DNA from 2 places in the Spartinivicinus poritis genome. Region 2 is predicted to be linked to the other one. Evidence: predicted binding sites of a transcription regulator. Region 2 holds the regulator's gene; the other holds the start of a gene.
What was found. Region 2 encodes LexA, which represses DNA repair genes until DNA is damaged. Its sites were predicted from a motif close to TACTGTNTANNTANACAGTA; they were not measured.

Region 1: ORQ98_RS26325 (Y-family DNA polymerase) is a predicted target of LexA. The motif match lies at 10,548-10,567, and genes of this name have one in related genera.

The regions. Positions count from the first base shown of each region.
Region 1 covers NZ_JAPMOU010000067.1:4,224-20,964, reverse strand. Annotated here, with positions in the region: gene ORQ98_RS26380 (class I SAM-dependent methyltransferase) at 1-292, opposite strand, end outside; gene ORQ98_RS26375 (DNA-directed RNA polymerase subunit alpha) at 410-1,432, opposite strand; gene ORQ98_RS26370 (WGR domain-containing protein) at 2,200-2,424, shown strand; gene ORQ98_RS26365 (hypothetical protein) at 2,451-2,906, opposite strand; gene ORQ98_RS26360 (imm11 family protein) at 3,032-3,586, opposite strand; gene ORQ98_RS26355 (AHH domain-containing protein) at 3,604-5,730, opposite strand; gene ORQ98_RS26350 (hypothetical protein) at 6,074-6,367, opposite strand; gene ORQ98_RS26345 (hypothetical protein) at 6,389-6,754, opposite strand; gene ORQ98_RS26340 (hypothetical protein) at 6,965-7,165, opposite strand; gene ORQ98_RS26335 (hypothetical protein) at 7,266-8,402, opposite strand; gene ORQ98_RS26330 (SOS response-associated peptidase family protein) at 8,511-9,215, opposite strand; gene ORQ98_RS26325 (Y-family DNA polymerase) at 9,263-10,525, opposite strand; gene ORQ98_RS26320 (hypothetical protein) at 10,694-11,422, shown strand; gene ORQ98_RS26315 (hypothetical protein) at 11,516-12,058, shown strand; gene ORQ98_RS26310 (hypothetical protein) at 12,433-12,729, opposite strand; gene ORQ98_RS26305 (hypothetical protein) at 13,065-13,361, shown strand; gene ORQ98_RS26300 (immunity protein YezG family protein) at 13,365-13,682, opposite strand; partial or broken gene ORQ98_RS26295 (DUF637 domain-containing protein) at 13,685-16,741, opposite strand, start outside.
Region 2 covers NZ_JAPMOU010000026.1:14,728-31,468, reverse strand. Annotated here, with positions in the region: gene ORQ98_RS18310 (hypothetical protein) at 1-153, opposite strand, end outside; gene ORQ98_RS18305 (DUF3080 family protein) at 410-1,468, opposite strand; gene ORQ98_RS18300 (elongation factor P hydroxylase) at 1,585-2,232, opposite strand; gene ORQ98_RS18295 (hypothetical protein) at 2,372-2,545, shown strand; gene ORQ98_RS18290 (substrate-binding periplasmic protein) at 2,609-3,412, shown strand; gene ORQ98_RS18285 (insulinase family protein) at 4,374-7,235, shown strand; gene ORQ98_RS18280 (delta-class carbonic anhydrase) at 7,369-8,181, opposite strand; gene ORQ98_RS18275 (SulA-like leucine-rich domain-containing protein) at 8,640-9,098, opposite strand; gene lexA (transcriptional repressor LexA) at 9,550-10,146, opposite strand; gene ORQ98_RS18265 (TetR/AcrR family transcriptional regulator) at 10,535-11,191, shown strand; gene ORQ98_RS18260 (L,D-transpeptidase) at 11,261-11,749, shown strand; gene nagZ (beta-N-acetylhexosaminidase) at 11,736-12,779, shown strand; gene ORQ98_RS18250 (mechanosensitive ion channel family protein) at 12,809-13,900, shown strand; gene ORQ98_RS18245 (S-methyl-5'-thioinosine phosphorylase) at 13,893-14,627, shown strand; gene ORQ98_RS18240 (DUF5062 family protein) at 14,663-14,929, opposite strand; gene ORQ98_RS18235 (DUF2956 domain-containing protein) at 14,932-15,279, opposite strand; gene ORQ98_RS18230 (LysR family transcriptional regulator) at 15,371-16,306, opposite strand; gene ORQ98_RS18225 (NAD(P)H-dependent oxidoreductase) at 16,420-16,741, shown strand, end outside.

The DNA.
Region 1 (16,741 bases), on a different contig from region 2:
CAGTTGCGGTAATATCAGCACCTTGTTTATTCAGTAGTAAACTGGTTAACGCCATACCGCAGCCTACTTCCAGTATTCGTTTTGAACCTACCTCATAATCAAAGATAAAGTGAGCAAGAACTAAACTAGATGGCCAAATCACTCCAAAAATAGGCCAAGAAGCAGAGCATATGCCGAGTTTTTCTGCTGTGCCATTCGGGTCATAAAACTGTTGCTTGTCACGTAAAGTGCAAATATGGATGTCTGTTTTTCCAAACTCAATGGTTTGGTAGCATAAACGTAGATTTGTCATTCATCTGCCTATACATTTTAGCGCTAAGCCAACTATCGAAGATAAATGACAAAACGGGAGTGGTATTTTGTGTCCACCTGTAGGTAAGTGTGAAAGAAGCTTTCTTCTGGTATGAGTTTAATATTTTGCAAATAAAGGTTTAAGTTTCTCTATGCCATAATTTTCTTTTAAATTCGCTGGTGGCCAGTTATCCAAACGCATACCTAGTGATAGCCCTCTAGAAGCAAGTGCATCCTTGATTTCAATACAAGATTTCTTACCTAAGTTTGGTGTTTTTAATAACTCAACTTCCGTACGCTGGATCAGGTCACCAATATAATAAACATGTTCTGCTTTCAAGCAGTTATTACTACGCACAGTGAGTTCTAACTGATCAATAGGACATAATAGAATTGGATCAAACTCATCTTCTTTTTCTGGTTCAGGTTCCTTAACCTTTTCGAAGTCAACAAAAGCTGCCAGCTGTTGCTGAAGAATAGTCGCAGCTCGACGAATAGCTTCTTCTGGATCTAATGTTCCATTAGTTTCTAAATAAATCACAAGTTTATCAAGGTCTATACGCTGTTCAACACGAGCATTTTCCACGGTAAATGATATCCGATTCACTGGACTATATGCAGCATCTAGTTGTAAACGACCAACATAGCAACTTTCATCTTCACTGGCCTTAGATGTATCTACAGGAACATAACCACGGCCACGAGTTATTTTGAGCTTCATTTTAAGCTCTCCAGTATTACTTAGGTGGGCAATGATATGTTCTGGATTAACTATTTCTACACTATGATCAAGCTGAATATCACCAGCCGTGACAATCCCAGCCCCTTTTTTTGATAACGAAAGAATTATTTCATCGCGACCATGCATTTTTACCGCTAGACCTTTTAAGTTCAGCAGTATGGCAATCACATCCTCTTGAACACCCTCTATTGTACTGTATTCGTGTAATGCTCCTTCAATTTCTGCTTCAACAACTGCACAACCGGGCATTGAGGAAAGCAAGATTCGACGAAGGGCATTACCTAAAGTGTGTCCAAAGCCGCGCTCTAATGGCTCTAGAGTAATTTTTGCTTGTGTGGCACTGATTGGTTGTACATGAATATGATTTGGAGTGAGGAGTTCAGATATAAAGCTTTGCATAAATATAGTTACCTGTTTAACCCTGATATTTATACAAAATAAGCAGTCAACTGCGTTCAGGGTACGCGGCCATTAAACAGTATAAACTGTTTTAAAAAATATAGGTTTTAATTTTGACTAACGGGATATCAACAGCCTTATCCACCATTTCTGTGGATAAAAACTAGTCAGCTATCAATATATGATACTTCGTCACATTAGAATTAAAGAACCCCATAGATAAAGGGCTGTAGCGTTGGTTTGTTATGTATTCTACTTACTAAGACAGCCTTCCCATGAGAAAAGCTAATACTAAGGAGGAGATTATTATAAATAATATTGCTCTATCTCCCCTCTTTTCCTCTGTTGAAGAGAGATGAACTCCATCTCGAAAAATTCCCAAAGCATAAAAAAGAATGATTAATGAACACATTATTGGCAACATAGCCAACATCATAGGCGCTACATCACATTGGAAAAAAGGGTGTAAATAGGGATTCAACCAATTACAAAACAAGGTAAAACCAGTTAGTCCCGCACAAACCTTCAAGCTATCCTTAAGCCGGCTTAACACAGTTGATTTACTTACAACCTCTCTTCTCATACTCAAAGCCTCCTTTACAGCACAGGCTTGGCCTACAAAAGCCAGGAAGATAAACTAGGTTTTATATTAACCGCTCAATATTATTTGTATACTATTTCAACAAATACTTGTGATGTAATCGTTGTATTGATATCAGCCCTCTACCCTGCTTTACTTTCAGCCACATGACGGCCAGGTAATCAGGATGATTCACCTAAAACTAAGCGATGAAAAATCACACAAATTCTATACATTGCTGATTCAGAAAGACTTGTTCGGGAAGTGGTCGCTACTCAGGCAATGGGGCAAGATTGGTACAAATGGACAAGTGCAAATTGATACATTTGATAGTTATGAAGAAGCCCGCGCCGTTCAAGAAAAACTAGTTAAGGAGAAGCGGCGCAAGGGGTACAGGGGTGTTACGGGGTAACAGAAATTCAACTTAGCATGAAAGGCTTACATAGGAATGTACAACTCTTGTCCAGTACGAATGTCTATAGCAGGCCAATCCCAAACATGATGAAAAATGAATATTGTATCATTGGATAAATACTTAGCATTCTTCCCAAGTAGCTTAATCACTTTGTTATCACCTTGCTTTACTTGTTCTGGCCAATTTGGGTAGAACTCGGTCAGTGAAATGTTGAAAGAGTTACTGCCTACCTGATCAGTAATATCCTCCAAAAAACCCCAGTCATCATGTTCTGACACCTCTTTCATGGCATCAAAAAAGCTTTCTCCTTCAAAGATATTACACGCCCAGAGATTTAGGTAAGGAGTTATATTCATCCCTCCTCTCTCAAGGCTTATATTTTCTTTTCCAGCGCCAGTGTCAATCATGACTTCAAGCAAATCGACTTCACTATATTTAAATAGAAATTTTCTTAGCGCATTCTCTATATTGTTAATCATCAAACGAACTGCCAATATTCCAGCTATCAACACGCTTAAACATAACCCCTGTCATACAAGCCTCTCTAGCAATGTAGTATTCGCTATCATACTTCATCATTAATTACTCTAAATCATATGGTCTTCTATGAGTAATCTTCAGGCTTATAAAAAACAAAACCTGTAAAACCTTCTGCCTCAAATGCTTGCTTAATACGATCATTTACAACAATAAGCGGCAAGAATTCTCCTAACCGGAAGATTTCAGGGAGCTTATCTTCATCTAGATTAATAAAAGCCAGTTTTTCAATAAAGAGAATAGAGCCCGTACTCGACAACTCTAAATCACAATTATCGTAATCTAAACAATTAACAGTCCCTATAACGTTGGCTATTTTATAGTCTATATTCTCTTTTTGGGTGTCTTTGTCTATTAATTTAAGGTCAAAATACTGTACATTTTTTATATTTAGTTCTTTTATTTTCTGCCTAATTTTCTCGTTAATAACTAATCCATTACACCCTATAGCAGCAAGGTTGTCAGTAAATACTTCGCCTGGATCTTTAGTATAAGTCAACTCGATTTCAGGATATATTTTAGGATCATAAACACCACGAGAGAAATTCAACCCATTATTTTTAATATAGGGAGGTGTACTATAAATAATAATCTCATCATCATCTTGAAGTTCTGTTGCCATTATCCAATACACGATTACTATTCCTCACTTTTTTTCTTTATGGCTTTTTCATACCGATCATTACTTTCTGTACGGCGCTTAAGAGCCTTGCTTGATAGCAAATATTGCCAGTTAACAACCTTAGCTCTTACCTTCCCTGCTAGTGCATCCAAATCACTTATTAGGTCTTTCTGCTTCCGCTTATCTCCCTTAATATCTTTTTGGCAGTAACTCAAACAGTCATCCCTAATATTCATAAGGTAAGGAAGTACTTTTAAATCATATAGTTTTTTATTATGTCTACCTCGATGGAGCTGTAAGTCGTGCTGTACAATATCGGCCATGAAGGAGGGAAGACAAATACCGTTCTTAGGGTGATTTACATCATAGCCAATTAACTTTGCATTACTACTGAGTTCGTCTACAGATTCAAATAATTTAACAGATATTAAATGGTGTTTTTGAGTATGGTATTCAGGGTATATCATAGCTGCTGCTGTAGCAGTATAGTTGGCATTAGGGGCTTCATCCTTATAGTCAGCCAGAGTAGCATAACTGTTTCGGCCTGGACCATACAACACCCATGGCTCTAAGCCTGCACGTATCCAGTCAGAGTCATAAGTGTTATTTCTTTGAACACTGCCATTGCTTGGATATCTGATTTTTTTCTCATGATTGCCTTTACACTTATTCCATTCACATTTGTATTTTTTATTCTCTTTCTCAGCTTCATCAGCCTTTTGTTTATTCTCTCCTTTATTAAAGGATTTATTTTCTTCAATATGCTTAATTTGGTTTTTCTGCTGATATTTTCTAGTGCCGCCCCATTGATAAGCAGATAGTTTTTTTATTTTTTCAGCTATCGCCATTAATATATTGATTATGGCTTCAATTAATTTCCCCCCTTTTCGACCTGCAGCCGCTGTAAGTAATGTAGCAGCTGCAATGGGAGCGCCTACACCACCGGCAAGGGCACCTGCAGCAGTTCCGCCAGCAACAATCGTAGCATCAATACCTGTTTGAGTTGCCTGAGAACTCAGTATTTCAGTCACTTCGTCAGGTGGGAGTACTTGCAATATTCTAAATGGAATGCTGGCAATTAACTCTCTGCTCTTCTCATCTGATAGCAGCAGTATCAGCATTTCCATTGCTTCGCTGGCTTTTGCAAATCCTTTATTATCACGCTGCCAGGCTTGGAACTTCGTTTCTAACTCATCTACATTACCTGTCGCAATTGCATCAACTAGATCAGTTACATCAAGATCAACTGCATCCATTAAATCACCAAATTCGCCTAAATCTGGCACGTACTCAGTAAAGCCTTTTTTAACCCCGGTAGTTACTGATTTGGCTTGCTCCCAAGTCTTCTGTAAAAAAGTTTTTTGATCATACTCTTCTGCTTTGGCCTTATATTTTGCTAACTCCTTTTCGACAGCTTGTTTAAAAGCCTCTTTGATATCAGCTGGCGGTTCCTCTGCTTTTGGTTGGCTACGCGCCACCGCTAACATATGTTTGCCAATCTGTCTGGCTGCATCATCCAATACAAAAGCAAGTTGTTGGTAAGCACCGATGATTGAGTTTGCAGCTTCATTAAAAGCCGCCTCATCACCAAATGTAACCTGAGCCGGTAAATCTGGTGCATTTGGAATGGTTGCACAGCCTTTTTCATCCAAAACACCAGCAATACATTCATTGTTACTGAAAGTGATCTTGAAAGGAGTCTTGCCTGCAGGCGTTTTTTCTAAATCGTCGTAAAACAGCTCAAGTTCAAGAGTTTTTTGCTTATTTTCAGATTCATTGGCTATGTCACCAATAGCTTTATAAGCCAAGCTATCCAGGCTGACCTGCTTTGCTTTTTTAACCATTGGGAGGAGTGGAGGTTCTTGGTTGCCGTAAATGAAAATCTGGTTCCATTCGACGGCTTCTACAAAACGGTCTTCAAGCTCTTTTTCCGACAGACTCAGACCAAGTAAAAACTCCATGATCGTGCGCCCATCTGTGTAGCCATCAGTTGATTTACTAGAATGGCTGATACAGCGCCGGAAAAACTGACGTATTTCATGTTCCCCTAGGAGTCCTTTAGGGTAATAGCCCTCACTAGGCTCATCAAAGCTTCTATGAAACTCGTAAATAGCGCCGTTTAAAAACTTAATACGGTAACGCATGTGATTTGGCGCTCCTTAACTACTGTCTGAAAATACTGCTGTACAACGAGTCTATATTTAAACAAGACTAGTCAATATGCATGATAAGTAACACTCAACTTAGAAAAAGCGCGTAAACCCTCGCCCAATGCGGCTAGAGGTAAACCTGCTATTACTCCTACTTCCATGACTGCATCTTCAATGGCTTACTTAGAAACAAAAGCAGTACATTAAAAGGGGAGGGTTAAAAGCGCAAGGGCAGAAATAGTAAACCTTTAGCAGAATGGCTTTAAGGTAACTGATTGATTAATGTCTAGTGCTATGATTTGCTTTAATAGTGAGGCTAGTCATATTAATTAAGTGATCAATATTTGTTATTAGTTGAGGATGTTTGCTTAGCTTTATATTGCTTGACCATTTCATTTGAGACATCTGAAGGGTAACAGTAGGGGGAATAACCTCCCGCTCTACTCCATGCACTACGTTTTCCACAGCGACTTCCATTACTGGCTCGATTATAAGGACAAGGGCAATTCCCAGGGTATGATTGAATAGATTGTTGAATTATTTGTGATTTAATTTGTTGATCACTTAGCGTATCAGCAGCAGTATAGTTGCTCATTGAAACTAAGAGCAAATAAAAGAGTGTCCTTTTCATTAGCGTCCCTAACTAAATAACTTAATTGTTTTGATAAATCGATTTAAATGTATTTTTAGCATTTATTTTGTGGTTAACACACTCAACCATATGACTGTCAGACTTCCAGTTGTCACAGCCATCTGGTTCAGTATACCACGCATAAAAGGCCTCATTAAAAGCATGCTCTTCCTGAGCTTTCTTATAGTCATGTTCTGCTTGTCGTTGTTTTGCCTGTAGGTTTGATCTTTGTTGTTCAAGTACTTGTTTTGAATATTCTTGACTTTTGGTTATAAAGTGTTCTGCTGATTTCTCGATCATTTTCAAACGTATATAGTAACTAAGACTACCAATCAAAACCGTAGCTAGAATACCTAGAAAAAAATTCCTTAATACTTTAGTAATCATTGCTTCCGTGTGCCTACTCAGTAACTAATAAAACGAACAACTTTTTCTATTATAATAGAATGCACTTAAATTTCTATTTATTTTGTGCGTATTGAGGTCAACAGTAGCTGTTTTTTCGCAAGAAAACAGGTTGATCCTTAATCAAAAATTAACCTGTTTTTATAGAATCTATCATGAATATGTTGTGGTGAAACTAGAGTGATATAAGAACTAACGATTACCTTGGCTCGACTGAATAATTGCATCGATAATAGGTTCCAATTGTTGTTCTGTAAACTTCATTTGCTCGGTAACAAGATCATAGTATTTGGAACCAAAACCACTATAATGCTCTCGCATTTTTTTAGTATCGATTGCTTTTGCATCTTCTAAGGCACTTAATGCTCGATTAAAACTTTGTTGCATAGCCATATTTACTACGCTTAAAATTTGTTGCTTTAGCTCAATATTATTCATAGGTTTGTTAGTACTTAATCTTTGTATAGTCGATCGATTTTTGATCATTGAAGTTTTATTTAGAGGACTGTATCAATTCAGGTAACCCATTTTTAAACCAGTCTTCATCAGCGCTCAGCACTATTTCTAAATCAGGTATATCACTCATAAACTTGTCAATTACTGCGGAAAATAGCTCCATTTTTGCTTTTTTCTCAAGATGGGGTTTGTCTTTTTGTAGGAAACTAGGATGAACCTGTATTTTAGGTTCCTTTTTAATAAAAATATTCACTACCTTTGATTTGAGCTTTTCAATGAAATTTTCTTCATCATGAACATGCTTTACTATTGTTTGCAATACTTCTTCAGGATCAAAGCTTGAATCTTGGAGCAATAGGTGGCGGATCTCCTTTATATATTCTTCTCTGGTACGACTATGCTCAAAATAGGGGATGCCAGCCACCTGACAAAACTCATAGAAACCACCAGGATGTGAGTGAACCTGCCAGCCTGTCCATAGTTTACTTAGTAAGTCTGTTCTATCAGGCAGTTCTTCATATTCTTCCCAAATATGAATTGTCTTGCAGGTTGTGTCTATAAATAACTGTGAGACAGGAAAATCATCGTCCCCCTCTCGAATGATACTTCTAGGAAGTATCTCTGATAGCTGATCCAACAAGCCTGGCCCTATTGATAAAACACGTTGAGCAGAGTCTTTTGAGGTTGTGATCAAGTCTTTCTCTGAGCGAATTAAAACTAAACACTCATGCCACTCACCATCAAAAGTATCAGCTTCAGGTTGTGTCAGGTCATCACTGTCTTCATCTGTATTACTATTTGAGGTGACGCTTTCTGGAGACATTGAGGATAGCTGAATAACATCTATAATTCCTTTTTTTGCCCATTTAATACGCCACTCAGCCCAGGAGATAGACATCATTGATAAAAAGACATTGCGCAATGATTTATCATAATAAAGATCCTCACCACCAAATAGTATCAGCTCTCGGCTTTCAGGCTTAATGCAAATTGCTCCTTCACACCATACATCATCAAGCAACTTTTCTTCCCCTGACTCTAACGTTGCTAAATAGCTAAGACTGGGATCAAAGCCCCAGAAGAAGTCCTCTGGCAACGATTTTGCTCCCCAATGATGATAAAATATGGATGTTTTATTTTCTTCAACAAGAAAATAGTTAGCTCTATGGCCCATGCAGATTACTCAAAGCATTAATAAGTTGAGGGTTCTTTTATCGAGTTGTGGTAAGGGAAATTTTTCAAACCTTACCTACACCATAGGCTCATTAAATCAATTATTCGTCTACCCGTCAGCTTTAATACTAAACTGGTCACCATTAGGTGTGGGATGACCAGGCCTTTCTATTGGCTGGGCCTGTAATGACTCATGCAACCTTGGCTGTAGAAGTGATTCAAAATACTGTGGGTCTTGTATTGTTGGGTTTAACCAATCATGTGCTATTTCAGGCTGGTCGAGAGGTAACATTAACGGCAGTGAGTTTTTATGAATACTCTTAAGTTTTGGGTGTCCTGGCAAAGTGATGATTGAAGCTGAATAGCAGTGTTCACCTGTCTTAGAGTGTGTCCATTCACGGTATAGCCCCCCGAACGCAATCATACCGCTAGCAGATTTGAGTAAATGATAATAGCGTTTGCCCTGTGGTCCATCACCTTCAACAAAGTGAGTAGCTGGGATTATACAGCGACTTTGCTTAAATGCTTTTTTAGTGACAGGGCTTGTAATTAGCCTGCTAGATTTTGAGTTGAATGTTGCATATTTTGCATTTGCTTTAAAGTGGGTTTCAGCCTCTTCTAACAATAACCACCAAATGGCTTCGTTTACTTTATAACCGTCCTGGTGAGTAATAATGGATACAGTGTTGGTAGGTACGAATGCTTCTTTATACCGTAGGTTTATCGATGCTGGGTCGTTAATATCCTGTAAATTCAGTCGCTTTGTAAACTTGCCCCAGTTAAAACTATCTGCCAACCCAAATTGCCCGCACATTATTTATTTCACTCTTTCCTTGGTCATATAGTGAAGTATAACGGCTGTTATAATCTGGCTTTAGGTAGATCAGACCAGCTGGTAAGGTAGTCTGGAGACAAGTGATGTCTGGCCATCTGCCAGCCTCGTTGGGTACCATTACTCGCTAGAAATAAGGCTTTTGGAAAACGACGGTTGATCTGATCAATTGTTTTCATCAAGTGTTGTGATTTTTGTGTATCAATCTCAGGAGTGAAAAGGTCTGCTTGATTAAAGCTAGACACACTGATATCAGAGAGCATAACTCCAGCCTTCGCGTAAGCAAACCCTGGTTGATAAATTGCTTCTAGCCCCATTTTAGCAGCTTTGACCAGAACCCGGGTATCACTCGTAGGGTGGGGTAAGGGCAGGGAAGCACCGCAACTGTATTGTGGAGTATCAGCAAAAGGGCTGGTCCGAATAAACACATTGATTAACTGGGCTCTGGATTGTTGTTGCCTGAGTTTTTCCGCCGCTCGGGTCATATAACAACTGATAGATTCGGCTAACTCTTTCAACTTGTGTACCCGTTTGGAAAATGATCGACTACACACAATTTGTTGCTTTGCTGGAGGGTGCTCTTCTAACGCGATACAAGACTCGCCGTTTAATTCTCTGGCTGTACGTTCTAACATCACGCTGAAATGCTGTCGAAGTAGCTTTTCAGGATAGTTTGCCAGGTCATGGGCTGTATTAATCCCCATTGCTCGTAGCTTTTGATTTAAGCGTCGACCAACCCCCCAGACTTCATCAACTGGCATACACTGTAGTAAGCGGGTTTGAACCTTTTTTGAGCAGACATCAACCACACCACCTGTACTTGGATACTGCTTAGCCGCATGATTGGCTAACTTTGCTAGGGTTTTAGTTGGAGCAATTCCAACACACGCGGGTATACCACAGTATTGGGCAATGGCTTGTTTCACCTTAAACCCATAGCCTTTTAAGGACGCCTCACAAGCCATATCTGTTAGGTCAAGGAATGCTTCATCAATGGAATAAACCTCAACCGTAGGGCATAGCTGCTCAAGGACAGCCATTACTCGATTGGAGATATTGGCATATGACGCATAGTTTGATGAGAACACCGTAATGCCATGACGTTTGATCAAACCTTGCAGTTTAAACACAGGCTCACCCATCTTGATCCCTAGGGCTTTGGCTTCTGGGGATCGAGCGACGCAACACCCATCATTATTACTGAGCACTACCACGGGTTTACCTGCCAGATCTGGCCTGAAAAGCCGCTCGCAGCTTACATAAAAGCAGTTCATATCCGTGAGCGCATACATGCTAATTCAACAACCGACAAAATACTGTGCATATAAACAGTATACAGGTATCTAATTGGTGTCAAATCCAGTTAATATTGATCGCGCAGTGATCAGTCTGATTTACTCATTGGGTCAACATGTATATTATTCACCCTCTTAAAATCTGCTTATTATGGTTGAAGACAATTGACTGAAGTAAATAAACCCCTGCCTTTAAAAGAAATTTTTTTAAAAGGATTAAAAACTCCCTTTCAGAATATAACGGCTTTATTGCGGTTAGGGATTCCATTTATTTTTTTAATGATTTTAATGGATTATTTGATTCCTCACCCTCCTGAAATTAGTTTTATACTGTATTTGTTTATTTATATAGTTTACTGCCTGACATTTGTGCTGAGTGCCATTGGCTGTCATCGAGTTTTTCTGCTCAGCAATGAAGCGATTAAATCAACGCCCGTTTTAAGATGGACTAAAAGAGAAACCAGGTTTTTATTAATATTTGTTGGTTTTTCAGTGATATATAGCGCTGCGATGGCAATTAGCTATAATCTATTTACGTTGTTACCGGAAAATCATTTACCGTTCAGCTCGATAATGGCTATTTTGATGCTACCGGCTACTTATTGTATTTCTAGATGGAGCCTGATTCTGCCTGCAACGGCGACAGACCAGCAAAAGTCGTTGCGATGGGCATGGCGTATATCAGCTAACCATCAATTACGGTTATTTGTGTTAATTGGTTTGCTGCCGATTTTGACAAGTCAAATAATAAGCTATCTACCATTTCTGCCTTATTATTTGGATTTTGTTTACGATCTTATTTGGCTAATCGTTGGGGTTATTGAGATTTGTATATTATCACTGGCTTATGAGTGGGTTGCTCAATGTAATGAAACAACTGCTGAATCCGACTAATAGCAATTTTTTAGCTGATTATAGCGAGCTTGAGTGTATGCCAATTAATCTCAACATGACTTCCAATGGAACATTAATCACTAAGTGGCCGATATGAAAAAAACACCCACAATATTTAAAAGAAACCCTGATAACATGAGCGAAGTAATACAGGAAGCCCACTCTGAGTGCGACTGGGTTTTTGCTGGCGAAGGGGTTGCAACACAAAAATACGACGGCACCTGCTGTTTAATAGAAAGTGGCAAATTATATAAACGGCGAGAGGTCAAAAAAGGCAAACCCAAGCCCGATAATTTTGTATTAGCCGACTACGATGAGGTGACCGGTAAAACGGTTGGTTGGGTTCCTGTCGATTTCGCTGAAAATGAGAATAAATGGTATCAAGAGGCTTTTAAAGAAGGCATGCCTGACGGTACCTATGAGCTGTTGGGACCCAAAATACAGGGAAACCCTGAAGGCTTTGAACGTCATGTATTGTTCAAGCATTCTGATGCAGAACAGTATGCCGATGCCCCTCGCACCTTTAACGAGTTAAAAGCGTGGTTACAACATCAAAATATTGAAGGATTAGTCTTTCATCATCCTGATGGCAGAATGGCCAAAATTAAAAAGCGGGACTTTGGGCAAACCAGGTAAAAGCCAGGAGGCTCAGCACTCCCAGCAGATGCCTTGTCCCAGTTATGGCCTGGTGCAAGGCGTGGGAAAGGTATCATCAAACCAAGGATCAGACAATGAATCAAAGACCATTTATAACCTGTAAATACTTACAGGTGAGTTTCGCATAAACTTTCTTATGTTAAATCAAGAGTCGTGGACAAGAGTCTAATTGACACCATATTTAATGCAAAGTGCATCTAAATCAATTTTATCATCTCGCGCCAACTCAAAGTCAATTTTACTAATGTAGAAAGTTATGGATTGTTGTATGCCTGTCTGTTATTTATGGCTAGTTGGGATTGGCTGTCATTTATATTTTTTAACATCATATTTGTTGCCCCAACTTCACGAGATTATTCACCATTAAGATCAATATATTTTTTTAACTGAATAATATATTGATCCATCTTCTTAGTGTTATCGGAGAGGTCAACTATAGTTCTAACGGTACCTTTCTTTGTTACAACAATTAACTCATTTTTAAGTATAGAGTTATCAGGAAAGTTTAGCTCTTGATTTGGATAAAATATCCACCCAAACTCTTCCTCTCTAAAATGCTTTTTAAGCAAACTACCCGTACAAGTACCTAAACTATTCTTAACAAGATTCCAAGCCAGCATTTGCGCATGTTCAAAAGTAATATTACTCATAAAACTTCTATGGAATAGCTAATAAAACTAGTATACCAGGTTTCAGGTCTACAAATTTACCTGCTTGAGTGTCAATATAAATATCTTCCCATTCTTATTTACAACATCAATAACATGTAAACCTCGACCCAAAAGTATCCTAACAAATCCCGTAGCGCCATCTCTAAGACTTCTTTAGAGATATCAGTAACAGATGATTGTTTGAAGCCAAATGAAGCATAAGGTAATTAGATATTGCATTTTTCAACTTATCGTCTGCGAAAAACAAGTACATTCACTTGCCTTTATCTAAACTCTTAGTAATACTACCCATTATATTCCACAGGAGTATGTATATGGCTTATACTAAAGAAGAGCTATTTCAATGCATATGTGAATGTATGTTTGAGTCACTACCTAGTAATTGGAAAAGTGCTTCTATGAAGGTAGAGATAACCGGCAATGAAATCCAGTCTAACTTTTATTTTACCAATTCCAACTCCAGTAAAAATTCCTTTAAGCCTATAAACTTTATAGCTCCTATGAATGCTGCTAAGGAGCTCAAAGAAATTATGTCTGCAGAAGGACAGGACTGGGGAACCATGACAATAACAATAAGCCCTGAAGGTCAGTATGAAGTATCTATAGAGTAATATCTATCGACTAAAAATATCTTGTTTATGATACTCAAAATCAACCTCAATTTTCCTTGTTTTATCAACTGTAACTCTGATACCGCTCCAAGGATTCTCTGCTAGATGATGTGTTTTAGAGCGGTATTCATCAAAAAAATCCATTAAGTCAAAACCACCAGTATCAAATATACTCCAGTCTTCTTGCAATGATTTTTTGAAAAATACTTTTATATCCATAAGTCCGTCATGATACCTATAATGTGCGCATAGCTTACACCAATCATTTGGTGCATTTTCTTCCAAAAGCCTCGCTGCCGGCTCAAATTCTTCATTACTCATTCTTACCCTCCTGGTTGGTTTAACAAGCGAATTCTGCTTTGAACTTGTCCATTAACAGTCTCCGTAATGTCAAACCTTACAGGTCTAAGAGAATTACCTTCATAAATAGGTCTAATTGTAACACCAAGCCTTTCTCCAGAGCGAATTCGGTTGGCCCATTCTGTTTCTAGTTGCCCAAATCGTCCTAAAGCATGACTATTACCATTTAACTGTCGATTCATTGCAACTATATTAATACCTTCTCCAGGCCCTCCAAACTGAGCTCCAAGTAAATGTCCTCCTACATCATCATCTTCTCTGAAATTTCGCCCTGCAACTCGTTGCTGATGTCTGTTTCTATCAGTACGGTTAAGTCTAAGTTCTTGAATATCAACAACAATAGTTCTTCCTAGGCTATCTGTTTGGAAAGAGTTTCCATCTATTCGATAAACTGTATTTGGACGCGGGTTACTAAGTTCTCTACTCCAATTTCCTGTAGAGCCAGCAGTAAAGGTTCTTATTTCTGGCTGAGTTGTTTGTTGTCTTGAAGTAGTATGAGAGTTTGAATTTGCAGTCTCAACTTCCTGGTTATTATTTGAGTTTATTCGATTATTGCTATCATTATCTACTCTTTGCCTTCGAGAATTCTCCGATGATCTTAATTTACTAATTAGGAGCGTACCACTGGCACTAACAATTAATGCTTGTGTTTGCTTTGGAGTTAAGCCTAATTTATTTGCAAGTGGCTCTATGAGCACTTCAACTGTCTTTTGAATTATTGAAGGCTGAACCAGTTGGTCAAAATCTTTGTTTTCTTGTCTTAACCGGTTAAAGGCTCTTATCTGCTCAGGAGTACCCTCCGACAGTATTGCTGCATAGTACTCGTCTATCCATTTACTATTCCCATTGCTATTAGCAACATTTCTAATAATGTCTGCACAATCAGCCTGGCTGCCTCCTCCACAAACTTGAATCGCCTGTAAAGTTTGCTCATCACTCTGAGCCAAACGCTTTTTAAGTAGATCTGCTATACAATCATTGTTACCACATTTTTTTATCTCTTCAGCAGCATCAAGCAATTGCTCATGAAAGAAAAGGTTATAGCGTGTTGCTTGTAATGCAATCTGTGCCCCTTGCTCAGGATCTCCATCAACTAATGAAGCAGCAGTCACACCGATGAGCTGTGAAAGTGCTTCGACTTTTACTTCACGTTTACCTTCATTAAACCATTTACTCTTTGTCAGCTGTTCAATAAGTATTTCATTAGCACCGGCTGCAATTGCTCCAGATTTAAAGTCTCCACCAGAAGCCTCAGAAAGTAAGCCTCCTACAATGGCATGCAGTGTAGCCTTTTGCGGACTCCCATTAGGTAACAGCCCTGGGTACTCTTCAGCTAAATCACCAACTGCATTAAATGCTAATCCTGAAGCAATATTGCTGGCAGCATTCACTAGGCCATGGCTAACGTTATCTCCAAGATCACCACCGTATATTGCACTATTAACGAATGCTTTAGTTGTCGCTTCTGCTGTCTGTTGAATGACAAACTGTTTTATGTCACTAATATTTTTTAAATTAAGTTTTGCTGTGACATCCACTCCCAGTGCTGGATTAACGTATCCTGTGAGTAGGCCTGCAGATAATCCTGAGCTGGCAATATTTTTTAAACTATCTTTAGAAAAAGTATTTTTCAGGCCTGCACCGATATTACCTTTGTTATTGATAGTGCCAATAGCAAATTGCTGAGTTGCAGTGGTAAAGGCTGCATTGGCTGCAGCAGCTTGCCAAGTTCCTGCAGTAGCTTTAACTAGCCCAGCCCCTGTACCATTCGTTAAGGCAGCAACTACAATAACTACTATTAATGCCCCTGCACCTGATAAGCCTGAGTGCTCATAATCCCAGCTTTCATGAATGGTTCTGATGGTGTTGTAATCCACATCACCCCGTTCAGCTAAGGTGTTTAGCCATGCTAAGCTTGGGTCTGCTTGAACAATACGTTCACGCATTTGGTCGATGGTAGCATTATCAACATGCTCAACATCCACCTCGATCCCTTCAGCGGCTTTTAAAATAATGGGGTGTTTAGCCAGTATCTTGGTGTAATGCAGAGTTTCATCAGTGCTGCCCGCCCCTTTGGCTTTCTGCCATACTAAGCTACTTTTGCTCTTTTCATGACGCTCAACCTGCTGGGTTTTTGCTGCAGTAAATTTCAGTTTGCCGCCACTGGTTAAGGCCAGCGTGTTACCTGCCGTTAATTCTGCAGCCTGGTATTCTTGGTCTCCACCGGTAGTCACCGTCAAATCGTTACCAGCCTTGATCGTGCTAGCAACCACGACTTGATCAAGGGTATTATCTAACTGGAATTTTTTACGACCAAACGAGCCTTTCTTTTTCTTTTCGTAGTAATAATATTCCTGGTCCGTAGCGGCTAAAGCATTCAGTTCACCTTGTGCGGTTAAGTCCACATTGCCTTTAGCATCAATATCACTGCCCAATAATTGGATATTGCCACCGGCTTTAACGGTGGTATTTTCACCACTGCTTATCAGTGCTTTTTGGTGGTGAACGGAATCCTGCTTAATGGTGAGTTTCTTACTACCGCCTTTATAGTAATAATCGTAATGGTCTTCGTTGGCTGCAGCGACAACCGTCACATCATTCCCAGCCGTTAGATTCACCTGGCCACCCGCATTCACTTGGCTAGCGACCACCGTAATATCATTGCCCGCCTGTAATGCCAGGTTGCCTTTTACATCGATTTTAGAACCAACCTGACGGATACTTTCTTTAATTTCATGGCCTTTATGGAATAAATAAGCATCGCGTTTATTTTGTTGTTTAGCGGTATTTTCAATGTTATTACCTGCCACCAGGCGTGCATTACCTAAGCTGCTTATCACAGAAGCCTGGTTGAGAATATCCTGACCTGCTGTAATTTTTAGCTCTTGGTTGGCATGAATAACCGAAGCTTGATCAACATCTGAGACAATAAATTCATGGCCTCGCGTCCAGGTACCACGACGCTCAGCAACCAGACGATCATTAATGACACTACCATCAATCGCTGTCAAAGAGAGTGT
Region 2 (16,741 bases):
ATTAGGATTGGAGTCATTGCTGTAAAGCATTTCGAGACCATCTAATTCAGGTGCAAGGCGAATGACTTTTCGGGAATCCTGATTGGCGACAGGTTGGCGGGTGAAGATATCAATGACATTTTCGCTGGGCTTTTTGGCTTGGAAGGTACGCATAAAAGACCTCATCCTGCTGCAAAGAGTGACTGACTGGCCTAATACTGCTTCCCTGCAGGTTAGCTACAATCTCACTCTGGCTTGCTACTACAGTTTCAGTATAGTTAGTGACTGACTGCCCTAGCAAATCACAGCGAGTTGCGCCACTAGTACTGTAAGCAAAGACAATACCAGTCGACTTGTGGCTAAATGCAAGCCTATCTTCTAATAGTAATAATTACGTTACAGTTTGGATCATTAAAAAGCAATCAAAGTTTCAATCACTTAGCTGAGGCATCAATCGGCATTGCTGTAATAATTGTTCCCAGGCTCTGGCATGGCGTTTTGTTGCTTGCTTAAACAAAATAAGTTGTAACGCAGGTTGATTTGGCTGTCCTATCAGCTCGCGTTTAAATCGCAGCCAAATTGGATGGGCTGATTGGGTCGAAAGCTGTTGCAATAATCGTTGCATGGCTTGTTGCCACTCAACTTGTAACTGGTTTAGGTGAGCCAGGTAAGGCTGAACCTCTCCAATGTAAAATTTTCTGAAAACAGTATTTAAAATTCTTGCTTTGGGTGTTGGCTTGTTTTGAGGGCAAAGTGGTCGTGTTTTTTGCCGTTGTTCCAGCCAGTGGCTGATGGTGGTTAAGTTAACAATAGCCAGCTGAGTAGCTTGACTGAGCTCTCCCAGGTAGCGACGCTGATATAGTTGTTGAAAGTGCTGATCCCAGGCAGATTGTGGTGCGAGGTGTGTTAGCTTATCTGGCATGTGCTTAGCCTGAGCTGTAAAAAAGGTTAACGCTGCAATCGAGCCTTCTGCACGACGCTTATTGGGTGCTAACGGTGGTGTACTGAAACTCAGTGAAAGTAGCATTTCATCCGTAGCAAATAAGCTATTCCATAGGGTGGCAGGGAGGGCTGCGGTTTTTTGTTGCAGCCAATCCTGAAGCTGCTTGACCAACTGATTGTTATTTTGTGTTTCTGGGTGGGCTAAGCACTGATTGATTGCTGCAAGCAATGTTACTTCAAATAAAAACCGATGGGTGTCAGCCATCACCTTGCCTAAAGCACTATTACGCTCTGCAAGCTTTTGGGTGAGTGGCTGGCAGTGGGTAATAGCAAGTACATCAAATAGGTCTAGCCGTACATCAGGTAGAGGAAGCTTCAGGGTTCGTTTATCCAGATTTAGCTTAAGTGGAGCTGGTTGAGGTGATTTATTATCAATAGCCAGGGTTCTGGCAATACGACCGAGGTAGTTGTCCATCATGGCTTCGGCACTGGGCTGCTGGTTGCAACTGGATAGACACAGTGCAGTGAGCAATAACCCAATTGTCATTAATAACCTGTTGCACAAATTACAGAACCATTGTGTATTGTTTTGGACTATGGATATTTCCAGAATAGACACTGGTAGTCGCCTTAGAGCATGCAGCGATTCAATAAGTCACAGGCTTAAATCAGCTCGGTCAGAGAAAACTGGTCGTTATTTAGTGTTAGACCAGGCTGATAGTGATTTAATAATTGTTCAGTAAATAATTGGGCGCGCTTGGGTAGCCCTACTTCTAAATAATTGAGGGTTTCTCGAAAAATAGCCTGCTTAAAGGCGCTGGTATCAATAGGAGGGCCGGACAGGTTATCGGCACTAATAAAAAAGCGGATGCCAGCCGCTTTAGAAAAAATCCACTCCAAAGCTTGGGGTTTGCTTTCGACTTGCTCAAAAGCTGTTTGCTGTTGCTGGGTACGACCATCTGGCTGATACCAATAGCCATAATCCAACAATAAACGGCGTTGTGGGCCTGCAATACACCAATGGGCTATTTCATGAAGGGCACTGGAAAAGAAACCATGGGCAAAAATAACTTGGTGATAGGGACTAGTTTCAGACTGAGGAAGGTAAAGTGGCTCATTATCACCTTTCACTAATACTGTGTTTTCACTTTGCTGAAAGCATTGGTTGAATAGTCCAACTAAATCATCACACTGATGTTGAGCTAACTTAGGGGGTGTGTTGGTTGTTAATTGTTCAATACAGTCGTTCATGATGATGATTGTAATAGTGGCGTTGGCACAACAGTAAAACGGTCGGGAATTATAGCACATGCGTTGGCAGCTGGTATATTTTGTAAAAATGGTTAATTATTTCACTATTGCAAAATTGCCTGAATAAAAATAGTGAGCACATCGATATTATTAGGGAGTGTACTATAGTTGTCTAAAACCTATCCTGAAGGTTGCAGGTATGAGCAAGCAAACAGTAAAAGCGATGTGCTTTTTGGTTTTATTTTATTTTGCGCTGGGGCTTGTATTACTTGCTTTTTTATTAGTTTATCTTGATGGCGTAGATGGAATTTTTCCTGGTTTAATCAGCGGTATTGTGGGCTATAATCTTTTAGAATATCTGGATGAAATCTAGCAAAATATAACTATGCTGGAATAGATAACTATTGAGATTCTTATAAGTTGTGTCGGTAATGCTATGAAAAAATCTTCAATTATTGTGATTTTCATAGCGTTGTTTACTCATATAGCTGTTGCTCAACCGGTTCACATTTGTAGAAATGGGCCAGAATATGCACCATATGTTTATTGGGAAAGAGTAGCTGGTAAACCGACTAAAACTAAAATCATAGGTGCGACAACTGAATTTTTACAGGAAATCTTTAGGATAGTTGGTTTGAAATATACCCAGGAGCTAATTCCATGGAAGCGCTGTTTACATGAGGTAGCCAATTATGGAGAGTTAAAAAAATATGAAATGTTTACTGATGGTTCATATAGTGAAAAAAGAGCAAAAAAATACTATATAAGTACTCCTATTTACAAATTACACGAAGGGCTTTGGTACTCAAAAAATAAATTTCCAGATACGCTTCCGGTTATTATACCAAAAGATCTTAATCGCTTTCGACTGTGTGGACTTGCTGGCAATAATTATGATTGGTTGCTTGAATTAGGCGTTACTAAAAGGCTTGACACTGGTACCATTGACTTGCCCAGTATTTTAAAGAAATTATCAGCAGGTCGTTGTGATTTTTATTTCAATTCACTAGAGCCAACATATGGTGGTGAGTTAGTTGGGAAATATACTATTCCAAAGGATATAGTAGGTGTACCTTTTCCTGGAAAAAGAGAGCTTACTATGCATCTATTTATTGCCAAGAGTTCCTCGCGTGCCTATGAACTATACACAAAAATTAACCAAGCAATCCTTTTACTTCAATATCAAGGAATAGCTGACCAGATCTATAAAAAATATACGCCAGGTGGTACAGGATTGTGATTGGTTATCTATACAAAGGTAGCCTGCCTATAAGATTATTTTACTGTATTAATCTGTTATTCATTTTATTAGCTGAAACTGCTAGTGCGCTAGAAAAAAACAAACGCTGTTTTTTTCGGTATTGGATTTTAGTGCAAATTATGTAATGAAAGCGGTTTGTCAACATCTTGGATTAACTATTGAAAATAGGAAATATCCTGCAGAACGAGCGTTAATAATGGATTGATAGAGGGAGAAGTGGCTTGGTGCTTACCCAATTCTTTTAGCTGATTTAACTGACCTTAAAATTTTACTTGTCTGATTCCGATATAGTACCAGTTCTGACAAATTCTATTAACTTTCCAGTCTCTAAATTAATAAGCCTATATCTTACACTCTATTGTTTTACTTTTAGACATTATTGATCTACTCACTCACATAATATTATAGGTATTAACCGCAGTTTACCCGTTGTTTGCTACTTAACTAAATAAGGTATAGCTGGAAATCTATAATGTGGCATAAATAGAATGCCTCTACCCTCAGATACAGCCTGTTTATTGAGCGAATCGACTATGTCACTTTATGATTTTCTAGCTATACAACTGTGGTATAAGAGAGTTATTCTTACATGTGATATACCCTTCACGAATGACTTCTAGGTTTATTATCTTCACTCCTAATCACCAAGGATGGTGTGAATGCAGTTAATGCATGGAGCATTCGTATTGGGTATATTTGTAATGTGTTATAGAGACTGAAAGTTTTATAACATATGTATTTTATATATTGATCTAAAATGTTTCGTTGGTATAACATGAGTCGTCTGAACTGTTTTATAGGTTGTTATTGATGAGCTAAAGAAACCGTTTTCCCTCCATTGTCTTCATCATTTGTTTTATAAGGCTTGTATAGTCTATTTAGTAATGTTTAAAACAATTGTTTTGTTCGTCTACTCTTTTTACTTAAGGATTCATGCAATATGAATAAATTTGTGCTGCTTAGTGCTCTAGCATTATTAGGCGTGTCGGGTTGTGCCAACGTATCACTTTTTACAGAGCAGGACTCTACACCGATCGTTGTCAGCCCTAGTGATGATCGAGCCTATCAAGTTTTAACATTAGCAAATGAAATTGAGGTTATTTTGGTATCTGATCCTCAACTGAAAAAGTCGGCTGCTGCCTTAAGTGTTGGCGTTGGGTCAATTCAAGATCCCATGTCTCAACAAGGGTTAGCCCATTTTCTAGAGCATATGTTATTTCTGGGTACAGAACGCTATCCTGATACCAAAGGCTATTCGGAATTCATGACCAAACATGGTGGTGCGCACAATGCTTATACAGGGCTTGATATCACCAACTATATGTTTCAAATAAATAATGATGCTTACGACCAAGCATTGGATCGCTTTTCTGACTTTTTTAAAAGTCCCAAGTTATACCCTGAATATGTAGAGAAAGAAAAGAATGCAGTGAATGCAGAGTGGTCAATGTCTCGTGAAAATGACTATGCAGGTCAATTTAAGTTATCCCGCAATATCTTGGGAGACCATCCAGCCAATCGTTTTTCCACCGGAAATCTAGAAACACTTTCTAATAAATCAGGGAGCAAGCTTCATCAGGAGATGGTCGATTTTTATAATAAATACTATTCTTCTAATATTATGAAGGTGGCTATGGTTTCTAACTTACCATTAGCTGAGATGGCCCGTTTAGCCAAACAACATTTTAGTGGCATTAAAAACAAGCATATTGAGAAGCCAAAGGTAACCAAAACAATTAATTTGCAACAGGCGGGTGGTAAGCAAATTTACTATCAATCCAATGAAGATGTGCGACAACTGGTGCTTGATTTTACAATACGTAATAATCAAGCCGATTTTGCCAGTAAACCAAATAAGTTTGTGACTTATTTATTGGGTTCAGAAATGCCTGGTACCCCAGGTCAGTTGTTGAAATCAAAAGGATGGGTATCATCTTTTTACGCGGGCTCGTACCCCAGTAGTTATGGTAATTATGGAAGCTTATCCGTCAACATTGAGTTAACTCAAGCAGGGATGAAAAATCGGGATAAAATTGTTGCTATCGTTATGCAGTATATTGACTTAGTCAAGCAACAAGGAGTCAATGAAAAGTATTTTCAGGAAATTAAAACATCGTTAGATAATGAGTTCAGATTTCTAGAGAAGTTTGATGATTTCATGTATGCGGCATTTCTTGCAGAAGATATGCAAAACTATCCTCTGCAAAATGTGATTAATGCACCGTACTATTATAAAACATTTGATGAAAATGCAATCGAGTCTGTTTTAAATCAGTTAACACCTGAAACATTGAATGTGTGGTATATCAGTAAAAATGAAAAAACGGATAAGCAGCTACATTTTTATAATGGTAAGTATAGAATTGAAAATATCTCTGCTGAAACTATAGCAGGTTGGTACGATTCTACTAATATGAAGCTCAGCTTACCCTCAGTTAATCGAATGTTGCCTGAAACATTTGCTATTAAAAAAGTCAGTAAAAATAATAAGCCAGAACTAGTAGTTGATAATAAAGGTATTAAAGTCTGGTATCTTCCAAGCCAAGCCTTTAAAGAACAGCCTAAAGGATCAATTGATGTTTATTTTAATAGCTCGCTAGCGCAAAATAATATCAAGTCGACTATCCTTTTATCTATCTGGTCTGATTTATTTCAACTTCAGCAAGCAGAGCTCATTGAAGAAGCGAATACAGCGGGAATGCAAGTGTTTGTACACCCCGAAGCAGGTGGGCTGTTATTATCAATCAGTGGTTTTACAGATAAACAAAAAGACCTGTTGAGTAAAGCACTACAAAATATTCAGGTTGAGGTCGATGAACAACGCTTTTTACAAGCAGTTGATCGACTTACTCGAGAAGTTGAAAATGAGAAAAAACAACTTTCCGTTAGCCAGGCCTTTAATGCATTTGGCCAGCTGATTACAAAAGATTCTTGGGATAAACAAGCGTATCTTCAGGTTGCATCAAAGCTGACAAGTAAGGATTTACAAAGCTTCATTAAACAGTTGCTCAGTCAAAATCAGGTAAGAGTGTTTGCTTTTGGTAACTACGATAGTCAAGATATTAACGAGATGGCTGCAAAGTTGAAGCGCCTATTACCTGATAACCACAAGATCACAGAATATACGCGTAGCAAATCCTGGGAGCCCAAGGAAGGTCAGTTATTTGTTGTGAAAAAAGACATTGAAGTTAATGATGTAGCAATCATTGATTTACAGTCACATTCAGAACCAGGGTTAAAACAACAAGCCAGAGCGAGAGTACTAATTGATCATTTTGCAAACTATGTTTTTGATAAATTACGTACTGAGGAACAGCTTGCCTATGCTGTGGGAGCCATTGCCCCCACTATTGATGAATATGCAAGTGTGGGGTTGTATATTCAAACACCGGTCAAAGGACCAAAAGCCATTCAGTTAAGGCTTGATCAATTAAAGCTTGAGTATCAGCAAGAGTTGAATAAGTTACCCGAGGCGGCTTTTAAGCAGCTTAAAACCAGTGCGTTAGTGGCACTGAAAGAAAAACCAAAAAACTTGAGCGACGAAGTTAGCCCATTTATCAGTGACTGGTATGATGAAAATTATCAGTTTAACACTAAAGCGCAATTGATTGCTGAGATAGAAAAGGTAACCTTGGATGATATCAAGCGTTTTTACGCAGAGACTATGGGTAACCCAAAAGCACCACGCTTGAATATTCAGATGAGGGGTAAAAAGTTTGCTAACCAACCATTTGCCAGCTTTAAAAACCAAACTGAAGTAAAAAGCCTGTCAACATTTCACCAAATGATTTCTTATCAATAAACCTGCCTTGCTTCTCTGGTTATCTAATGGATAACACCAGGTGATAACTAGAGAAGGGCATATCCACTGCTGCAAGAGCTGCGGTCGCTACTTACATTAAAATAAATGTACTTGAAATAACCTTGTTTGCAGTTTACTTCATATCGGACAACAGTTTTGGGTTGGTGACCAGTTTTCTAACACCATGGGCATGGTCTTCTTTGAAAACGTTATCCTTACACCATTCGCCCAAATTATTGATATCAACTTTTGTGCAAAATGGCCGTACACTCCAGGTTACTTGAAAAGGTGAACACTTTTGTTCGGTAAACTTGGGACCGGTGGTAGAGCCTAAAAATTCTACCGGTTTACCCGTATTGTTAGGTAAGGCTTTGGCTTGGTGATAGCCATCTTCCATATTACCGTCATAAACCAAATCATTAAAATTGAGGGAAGAAGAATCATTGACGACAGTAAATACCTGAGATTCAACGCGAAGGTTCGGGTTGGAACAGCTATCAGATAGACAAGAAGTTAAGTCTTTACCTGGTTTTATATCGCAGGAAGTGTACACCCAGTGGACTTCAATAGTATCACCAGGTTTTAACCCCTTGCATACTTCATTTTTAGGTGGGGCTAACTCTGCTGAGGAAAGTGACTTGCTTGTATTACACTGATAACCGCCACCATGACCATGATCGCCTTCCCCTGCATATATGGAAAAGTCCTTTGCTTTATGCTCAGCATTATTGTGAAAATGAATGTTGCATAGGTTCATACTTTCATAGCGGGGAGCCAAGCTAAATAGTCTTTTGTTTTCACCCGCAAGTTGATCGATATCTCTTGGCGCTTGAGGGCCAAACCCTTCGCAGGCTGAGCCACTCGCGTCACTGATTACGACAGCAGGGAAGCTACTCATCACACTAACCAATAACGTTAACAGAAGTCGATGTTTAACTGAGACCATTTATATTCCTCCATAGTTTTTATAACAAAAAATCGCAACACTAGTAGTATTGGTTTAGTCATGATGCACTGCTATTAGCAGCTAACCTGTCGCTGGTTAGACTTACACTTATTACAGCTACTGTATTTATAGGCTCGATTGCTAAGGAGCACACATTAAAAAACTATGACATATTGATATGACTCAAAAATTAACCTCTGTTTTATGGGATAGCTTGATAATGAAGGCTAATCGAGGCAATAGCTGAGGCTTATCGGAAGAGAAAATACCAAAAAGAAAAGCCAATATCAGAAGATGATTAGTAAATGAAATCTAGGCAAGAGAAGGAAAATAAAAATATTGAAACTCGTTTCAATAAATTAAAAGAAAAAATTATCTCACATAATGAGGCGGTTGTCAGAATTACGTGACTACTATTGCTAGACAATACTATTTGATAGTGTAAAGCAACTGTTTTACTAACGTTGTCTGATATTAATTACATGACAGTTACCTTCTTGTGCGGCAATATCTAAAGCCGCTAAGGTTGGCTCATCTAATTCTGGTAGCCAACTGACAACAGTATGACTTTTGCCTAAAGTGAGTGCCTGCAAGGTTAAGTCTTTGATAGAGCTTTCATTGCTGGCAGTAAGAAATAAGACCTGTTTATTATTAATATAGGCATCTTGAAGCCACTTTAAGGTCATGTTGCGATATTGTTTGGAACAGACGACGGTTAACCAGCGTTGTTTTTCATGATGGCTCAACTGTGCCAACATAGGTGGAATAAATGATGTCAGTGGAATACGGGCAGAAGATAAAATAATTTCTGTAATATGCGTAAAGCCATTGTGGTCTGTCGATAAAGGGAAGTGATGGGGTTGATTTGGCGTGCTATGGTTGGGTTTTGAATCATTGTCACTGCCATTGAACTCCATGGGTATATTTCCTATTTTATTATCAAAACGAATGACTGTAAAAGAAGGGTGTCAGGTGATGAGCGACAGCAGCATTCTTTATAAAATAAATGAAGATTGTTACTGCAAGTCATACAATAATAGACTTGTCTCATCTTCTATTATGTTAGTTAAGCGACGATAACAACGTCTAAAAAGTCATTCGAAAAGAATATTGTCATGTTCGTTAGTTACAGCTGAAGTGTATCACTGACAAAAAATCCATATCTTTGGCCTAATTCACTGTATTTACCATCTTGGGGGTAGATTGTGGATCAGAGTTGATAAAAAGATGTAAAACTGCAAATTAAGTCGCTTTTTTAAGAAAAGGTAGTAGCTATTAGATAATTAATTTCCCCTTGGGTAATTTGGAGCATATATCGATGGTTACCCAGGGGACCAAGTTATTTTTTTTCAGCTTTCGTATAAAAGGTTAGTGTCTAATGACGCCAACACTAATTCCTTCGATTGTGAAATTTTCGCTATGTAAGTTCACTTCGATAGTATTGAAGCTGCTATTTTCTGGATGCAATAAAACGACTTCTCCTTTTCGTTCAAATCGCTTAACGGTTACTTCATCATCAATTCGAGCAACGACGATTTGACCATTATGTACATCAGTTGTTTTGTGAACGGCTAATAAATCGCCATCGAGAATGCCACAATCCTTCATGCTCATTCCTTTAACTGTTAAAAAGTAATCAGCACGAGGTTTAAAAAAACTAGCCGGTATCTGGCAGTAGTTGTCTATATTTTGTTCGGCTAAAATGGGGAAGCCCGCAGCCACTTGCCCGACTACAGGAATACCTTGTTGGGTTTCAGAGGGGATCCGAATACCGCGGGAGGTGCCAGCAATAATTTCGATAGCACCTTTACGGGCAAGGGCTTTGAGGTGTTCTTCGGCAGCATTGACAGAACGAAATCCTAGCTGTCGAGCAATTTCGGCTCGGGTGGGAGGAAAGCCGGTTTCTTCAATATGGTCTTTAATAAATTGAAAAATTTCAGCCTGGCGAGCAGTTAATTTAGCCATTGAGATGGCTCCTTATACCTATTTGAATACTTACTAATTTAATGAAATAACGGCTTTTTATAGCGGCTGTGGTTTTATACAGTTACTGTGATTATATCCAGTTTGGACTGACCTTCAACTGTTTTCAACTATTTCGGTCCCTTTTAAGGGGTGTTTCCTTACTTAGCAGACGTTAATTTTACTTGCAGGAAAAAGTAAAGCCTGCTTGACTTGTATACGTATTAAACGTATGTTCAAAACGTTTGAAGATTACAACAGGCGGCTAATATAAAGCGAATATTTTTTAGTTGGCTTGCTGCCTGTATCTAAATACAATTGGTCCTTAGCTTCGATGGGCACTCAGAACGGCCCAGAGAATCAAGGCTTTTTTAAGAAATGTTAATTGGCTATGGCGCAATCAGAAACTGTTGAACGAATACTAGATGCTGCAGAAGCGTTATTTGCAGAAAAGGGCTTTGCTGAAACGTCACTGCGGACGATTACCAGTAAAGCAGGTGTTAACTTAGCAGCAGTTAATTACCATTTTGGCTCTAAAAAAGCATTGATTCAGGCAGTATTTGCCCGGTTTCTAGAGCCATTTTGCAAAAAACTCACGGTTAGGCTCAACGAATTTGAAGCATCATTAGCAGAACAGAAACCGACACCTGAACAGCTACTTAATTTGCTATTTCAGCAAATACTATCTGTTGAAGCACGAGGAAAAAATGATCTTTCTGTGTTTATGCGGTTGCTGGGATTAGCGTTTAGCCAGTCTCAAGGGCATTTGCGAAAATATCTTGAACAAGTATATGGTGATGTATTCCGACGCTTTGTGAGTTTAGTGGTGCAGGCGTCACCTGATTTACCGCCGGTGGAAATTTTCTGGCGAGTGAACTTTATGGTGGGATCTGTCGCATTTACTATGTCTGGTTTAGATGCGTTGAGAGACATTGCTGAAAGTGAGTATAAAGAACATACTTCAGTTCCTGCAGTCATGAAGCGACTCGTGCCATTTTTAGCCCATGGCATGAAAGCTGAGCTGCCAGCAGCCAGCCTAGAAGTTTAGTTAGCTGCGCATAAATTAGTCAATTTGTGGCTTGCTAATTTATGGTGAGTTAATTGGTAGCTAGTGAATATGTATAAGCCCGTTATTTATGTCTCTATTGCTGAGCAAACTCTCAGTGTGTGCGATGGCAATCAGTTAATTACTCGGTACTCCGTTTCTACTGCTGCTAAAGGGGTTGGTCAGTGCCAAGGAAGTTTTCAAACACCCTTGGGGCGACATATCATTCGAGCCAAAGTAGGGGGTAGTTGCCCTCTAAATGCTGTTTTTGTAGGACGACGCTTTACTGGTGAAATATATAATGAGGCACTGGCCAAGCAATTTCCTAATCGTGATTGGATTTTGACGCGTATTTTATGGTTAAGTGGCCAGGAGCCTGGTGTTAACCGGTTAGGAGCAGTCGACTCCATGCGACGTTATATTTATATTCACGGCACCCCTGATAGTGAGCCAATGGGAATTCCTGCCTCACACGGGTGTATTCGAATGCGAAATGATGAGGTTGTGGAGCTGTTCAGTAGCGTGCCCGTCTATACCCAGGTAATCATTGAAAACGAGTAATCGCCATCTATTGGTTAATCCTATGTCAGGTAATGTCATTGTAGATTTAGCAGGAACAACAATAACAGACGACGAACGTCGGCTATTAGCGCAGCCTGCTGTTGCGGGAGTGATTTTATTTGCCCGTAATGTTATTGATCGCCCGCAAGTGATACAGCTGGTGCAGTCTATTAGCGCAGTTCGGTCAGATTTATTAATTACTGTTGACCAGGAAGGTGGAAGGGTACAGCGCTTGGTTACAGGCTATACTCAGTTACCCGCTTCCTGTCGGTTGGGTGAGCTGTATCAAAATGAACCTGAGCAAGCCTGCCAGTTAGCAGAAGACTTAGGATGGTTAATGGCCAGTGAGGTGATTGCATCGGGGATCGATTTAAGTTTTGCGCCGGTTTTAGATTTAGGCTTGCCTATCAGTCAAGTGATAGGCTCTCGTGCCTTTGCTGAGCAGCCTGAAACGGTTGCGACGTTAGCTCGTCGTTATTGTTTAGGTATGAAGCAGGCGGGTATGGCAACGGTGGGTAAACATTTTCCAGGGCATGGCAGTGTGGCTGCTGACACTCATCACTCGATTGCCTGTGATGATCGCCCTTTTGCTGCGATTAAACAAGCAGATATGTTGCCTTTTAACAACTTAATTAAGCAACAGTTGTTAGATGGGATAATGCCAGCACATGTCTTATACCCACAAGTAGCGGCAGAGCCCGCTGGTTTTTCTCATCATTGGCTAAAAACAGTGTTAAGAGAGTCTCTGGGTTTTACAGGCGTTATTTTTAGCGATGATTTAACTATGCATGCTGCCAGTCAAGCAGGTGACTACCCTTCACGTGCGGTACAAGCACTTAATGCAGGATGTCAGTTATTACTGGTTTGTAACAATCCCGAAGGAGCACAGGCTGTTGTCTCTGCATTAAATACCCATTCTGGAGTAGCAGTTAATATTGAGCAGTTGAAGGGACAAAGGAAACTCAGCTGGGCTGAGTTATTAGAGCATCCCCGCCGATTAACAATACACTCTCAGCTAGAAAATCTATAGAAGAAGAAAGAAAACAAGGCTATTTGTTCATGGAAAAATTGCTGGACTTTTTAAACTTTACTAAAAGCCAGGAGACTTGGGTTTATCAGGTTTTTATCGTTGTTTTTTTAACCTTATTCGCTAATTTTATTGCCCGTCGTTTACTTGCCCGTTTACATCAGCAACTGACTAAAACCCGAACGATTTGGGATGAAACCATTGTTGACTCTGCCCAAAAGCCTTTAGCTGCCCTTATTTGGGTGATTGGTTTTAGCTGGGCAGCCGAAATTGTTCATAAAGTGTCGGATGCCGTTATTTTTCAAGCGATTGATCCAGTTCGTGAAACACTGATTATAGGCCTGATTGTTTGGTTTTTAATTCGTTTAATAAAAGCAAGTGAAACTCAATTAATTGAGCCCCGAGAAGGGAAAAAACAGGCAGACCCAACTACCGTGCTTGCCACTGGTAAGCTACTGCGGGCAGCCGTTATTATTACTGGTGTATTAGTGGTATTGCAGTCATTAGGTTATAGCATTTCTGGTGTTTTAGCCTTTGGTGGGATTGGTGGTATTGCGGTAGGTTTTGCAGCCAAAGATTTATTGGCCAATTTCTTTGGTGGGCTGATGATTTATTTAGACAAGCCTTTTAAAGTGGGGGATTGGGTTCGTTCACCTGATAAAGAAATAGAAGGGACTGTGGAATATATTGGTTGGCGCTTAACCCATATTCGAACCTTTGATAAACGACCGTTGTATATTCCTAATGCAACTTTTGCCAGTATTTCGGTAGAAAACCCTTCCCGTATGCTCAATCGGCGTATTTATGAGACCATTGGCTTACGTTATGACGATGCAGATAAAATCAAGCCTATTATTGCTGCGGTAAAAGTTTACTTAACTCAACACCCAGAAATTGAGACTAACCAAACCCTTATTGTGAACTTCAATAGTTTTGGGGCCTCTTCTTTAGATTTCTTTATTTACTGTTTTACCAAAACCACAAACTGGATACGGTTTCATGAGATTAAGGAAGAAGTACTATTAGATATTATGGAGATTATTACCAAACATGAGGCTGAAATAGCATTTCCAACCCGTACGCTGCATGTAGAACCGGTTAATGTAAGGAATGTCAATGCCTGATATAGCGATTATTGGAGGAACAGGGCTAACCCAATTAGCAGGGCTAACGCTTATTGAGCAACAATCTGTTGCAACTCCTTATGGGGAACCATCTGCTCCAATTAAAATAGGTCAGCTTGCTGGCCAGCAATTAGCTTTTTTAGCCCGGCATGGTGACCCCCACCAACTAGCGCCTCATCAGGTCAATTATCGAGCAAACCTGTTCGCCTTAAAAACACTGGGAGTAAAGGTTATTTATGCGGTTAATGCTGTAGGTGCAATCAATGCTGCTATGCCGCCTGCCCATGCAGTTATACCAGATCAAATTATTGATTATAGCTATGGGCGAGAGCACACTTTTTTTGCTGATGAGAGAGCCGTCGAACATATCGACTTTACTTATCCTTATTCAGACTCCTTGCGCCAAGCATTGCTAGTTGCAGCTGATAAAGCCGGTATTCAATGTACAGATGGTGGTGTCTATGGTTGTACCCAGGGGCCTCGGCTGGAAACCAAAGCAGAAATTGATAAGCTAGAGCGGGATGGTGTTGATATCGTTGGTATGACGGGAATGCCTGAAGCAGCCCTGGCTAGAGAAGTAGGGATTGAATATGCCTCACTAGCGTTAGTGGTGAATATGGCAGCAGGGCGTTCGCAAGGGATTATTACAATGGATGATATTAAGCAAGCCCTGGAAGAAGGTATGGGAAAGGTGTTAACAATTTTAACCCATGCAATAGCAACGTAACCTGGTTTATTTTCTGCTGCTGGGACGTTTATTTTTTATTCATCTTTTAGCAGCGGGTGATTTTTAGGTAACTGCCGGGAAATCCACAATGCCAGTTTATGGCGCATATTGGGTTCGTTATCCTGGCCTTTTGCCAAGGGCTGGATCAAATTGTCGTGTACTAATAAGCGATAAATAAAAGTGACTTTCACTTTTTGTGGATCAGACTCGTCTACTTGGCCAACCCCTCTTTTTTCTGCATAGATAGCCCCAACCCTGAGGGCTTCCTTGACCAGGCCTGCTTCATTTTTGAGTTTTTTCATTCTTAAATCCCTTCACGTATGACCAGTATGTAAGCACCGAACCCTATCCAGGAAAGCACTAATAATGCCCATGGTAACCAATGTTGTTTATACACAACAACTTCTTTGACTTCAACGGCTAGGTTGGCACTCTCATGCAGTTTGGCTGTGGTTTTTTTCAGCTTTTTATCCAACTCTCTCGCTTTGGCTTTTTGCTGTTTTTTATACTGGTCAATTCCTTTCTGAATACCCTGGGCGATTAGCCTGGTTTGCTCTTTAGTTTGGCCTGGTTTTTGAGTGCCGCGCGCAATTTTCATAGCCTCGTCTTGAGTGGCTTGGGATGTCTTATTTTTTGCTGAATATTTAGCCATTTTAAGTCAGTTAACGTATAGCGTAGATTGTTATCGTGTATCTGTTAAATTGATGAAATCAGCATAACATGAAAGTTAGCTGGTTTGCCCGTTAGACATAGTGGTTATTAGATATAGTGGTTAGTTGATGCCTTAGCCATGAGGTTAAAAAATCGATAACCAATTTGATGCGTTTTATATGGACTTTATCTTTGGAGTAAATTAAATAAATACTATTGTCTAAGCGGTTGGGTGTGATAGCAAAGCGACTTAATAAACGAATCAATTTCCCTTCTGATATTGCTTGAGCAACCCCTAGCTGGGGTAATAAGGCAATACCGCCACCACTTAACGCACAAGTATAAATTGCTGCAGGATTATTGGTGTGTAGCCAGGCATGTTGGAGACTAATACGATGCAGTTTTTTTTCGTCTTTCAAGAACCAGCTAGAGTGAGGCTGAGTAAATCGATAAGCTAATAATTGATGGCTGAATAAGTCTTGGGGGTGGTTGGGTGGCTGGTGTTTTTCCAAATAATCTGGTGCTGCTACCAGCCAGTATTCATTCTTGGCAATTTCCTTGGCAATAAGGCCAGAGTCTGCTAAACGCCCAAACCGCAAATAGATATCATGTTTCCCTTCATTGGGGTCCAATAATTGGTCATTACTATCCAAGCTAATCGTTAACTCTGGGTGACGTTGGTGTAAGTTTGACAAAACAGGGGCTACAAAGTTTGTACTCAACCACCAGGGTGCAGAAAGGCTGACATTGCCACTGACTTGCTGGCTTTTTTCTTTCAGGTTATCTCCTAAATCATCAAGTGAGGCCAGTAACGGTGATGCTTGCTCAAATAAGCTGAGACCCGCTGCGGTCATTGCTACTTTACGAGTGCTGCGGGTTAACAAGGCTACTCCCATGTCTTTTTCTAGCTCGGCAATATGGCGAGAAACAGAGGAGCTAGACAGGTTTAATTGGGAGGCGGCTTTAGCAAAGCTGGCATGATGGGCAACTGCTAGAAATGCCCGTAAGGAGTCTAGAGAGCGGATCATTATTGCAATTTTTCGAATAATATAATTGAAAATAACTGATTAATAAATGAGTGTGGAACAATTAGTATAGCGCTGTCAAGTTGTCTAGGGGATAACCCAAAGGAGCTAATATAATGCAGAAAGTACTCATCATTAATGGTGCCGAAGAGCGCGCTATTGCCCCAGGAAGATTTAACGAAAGTATGTTGGCAGTGGCGCAAGCGCTGTTATTACCTAAAGCAGAAGTAAAAATCACTCGGGTAAAGGATCATTATCAGGTAGCTGAAGAGCAAAATAAAATTTTATGGGCTGATACGATTATTTTTCAATTTCCTGTTTATTGGTTTAGTGTGCCATCAAGCTTGAAAAAATACTTTGATGAAGTTTACGCTCATGGCCTGTTTTTTGGCAACGCTAAACGGTATGGGGAAGGGGGATTTTTAACAGATAAACGTT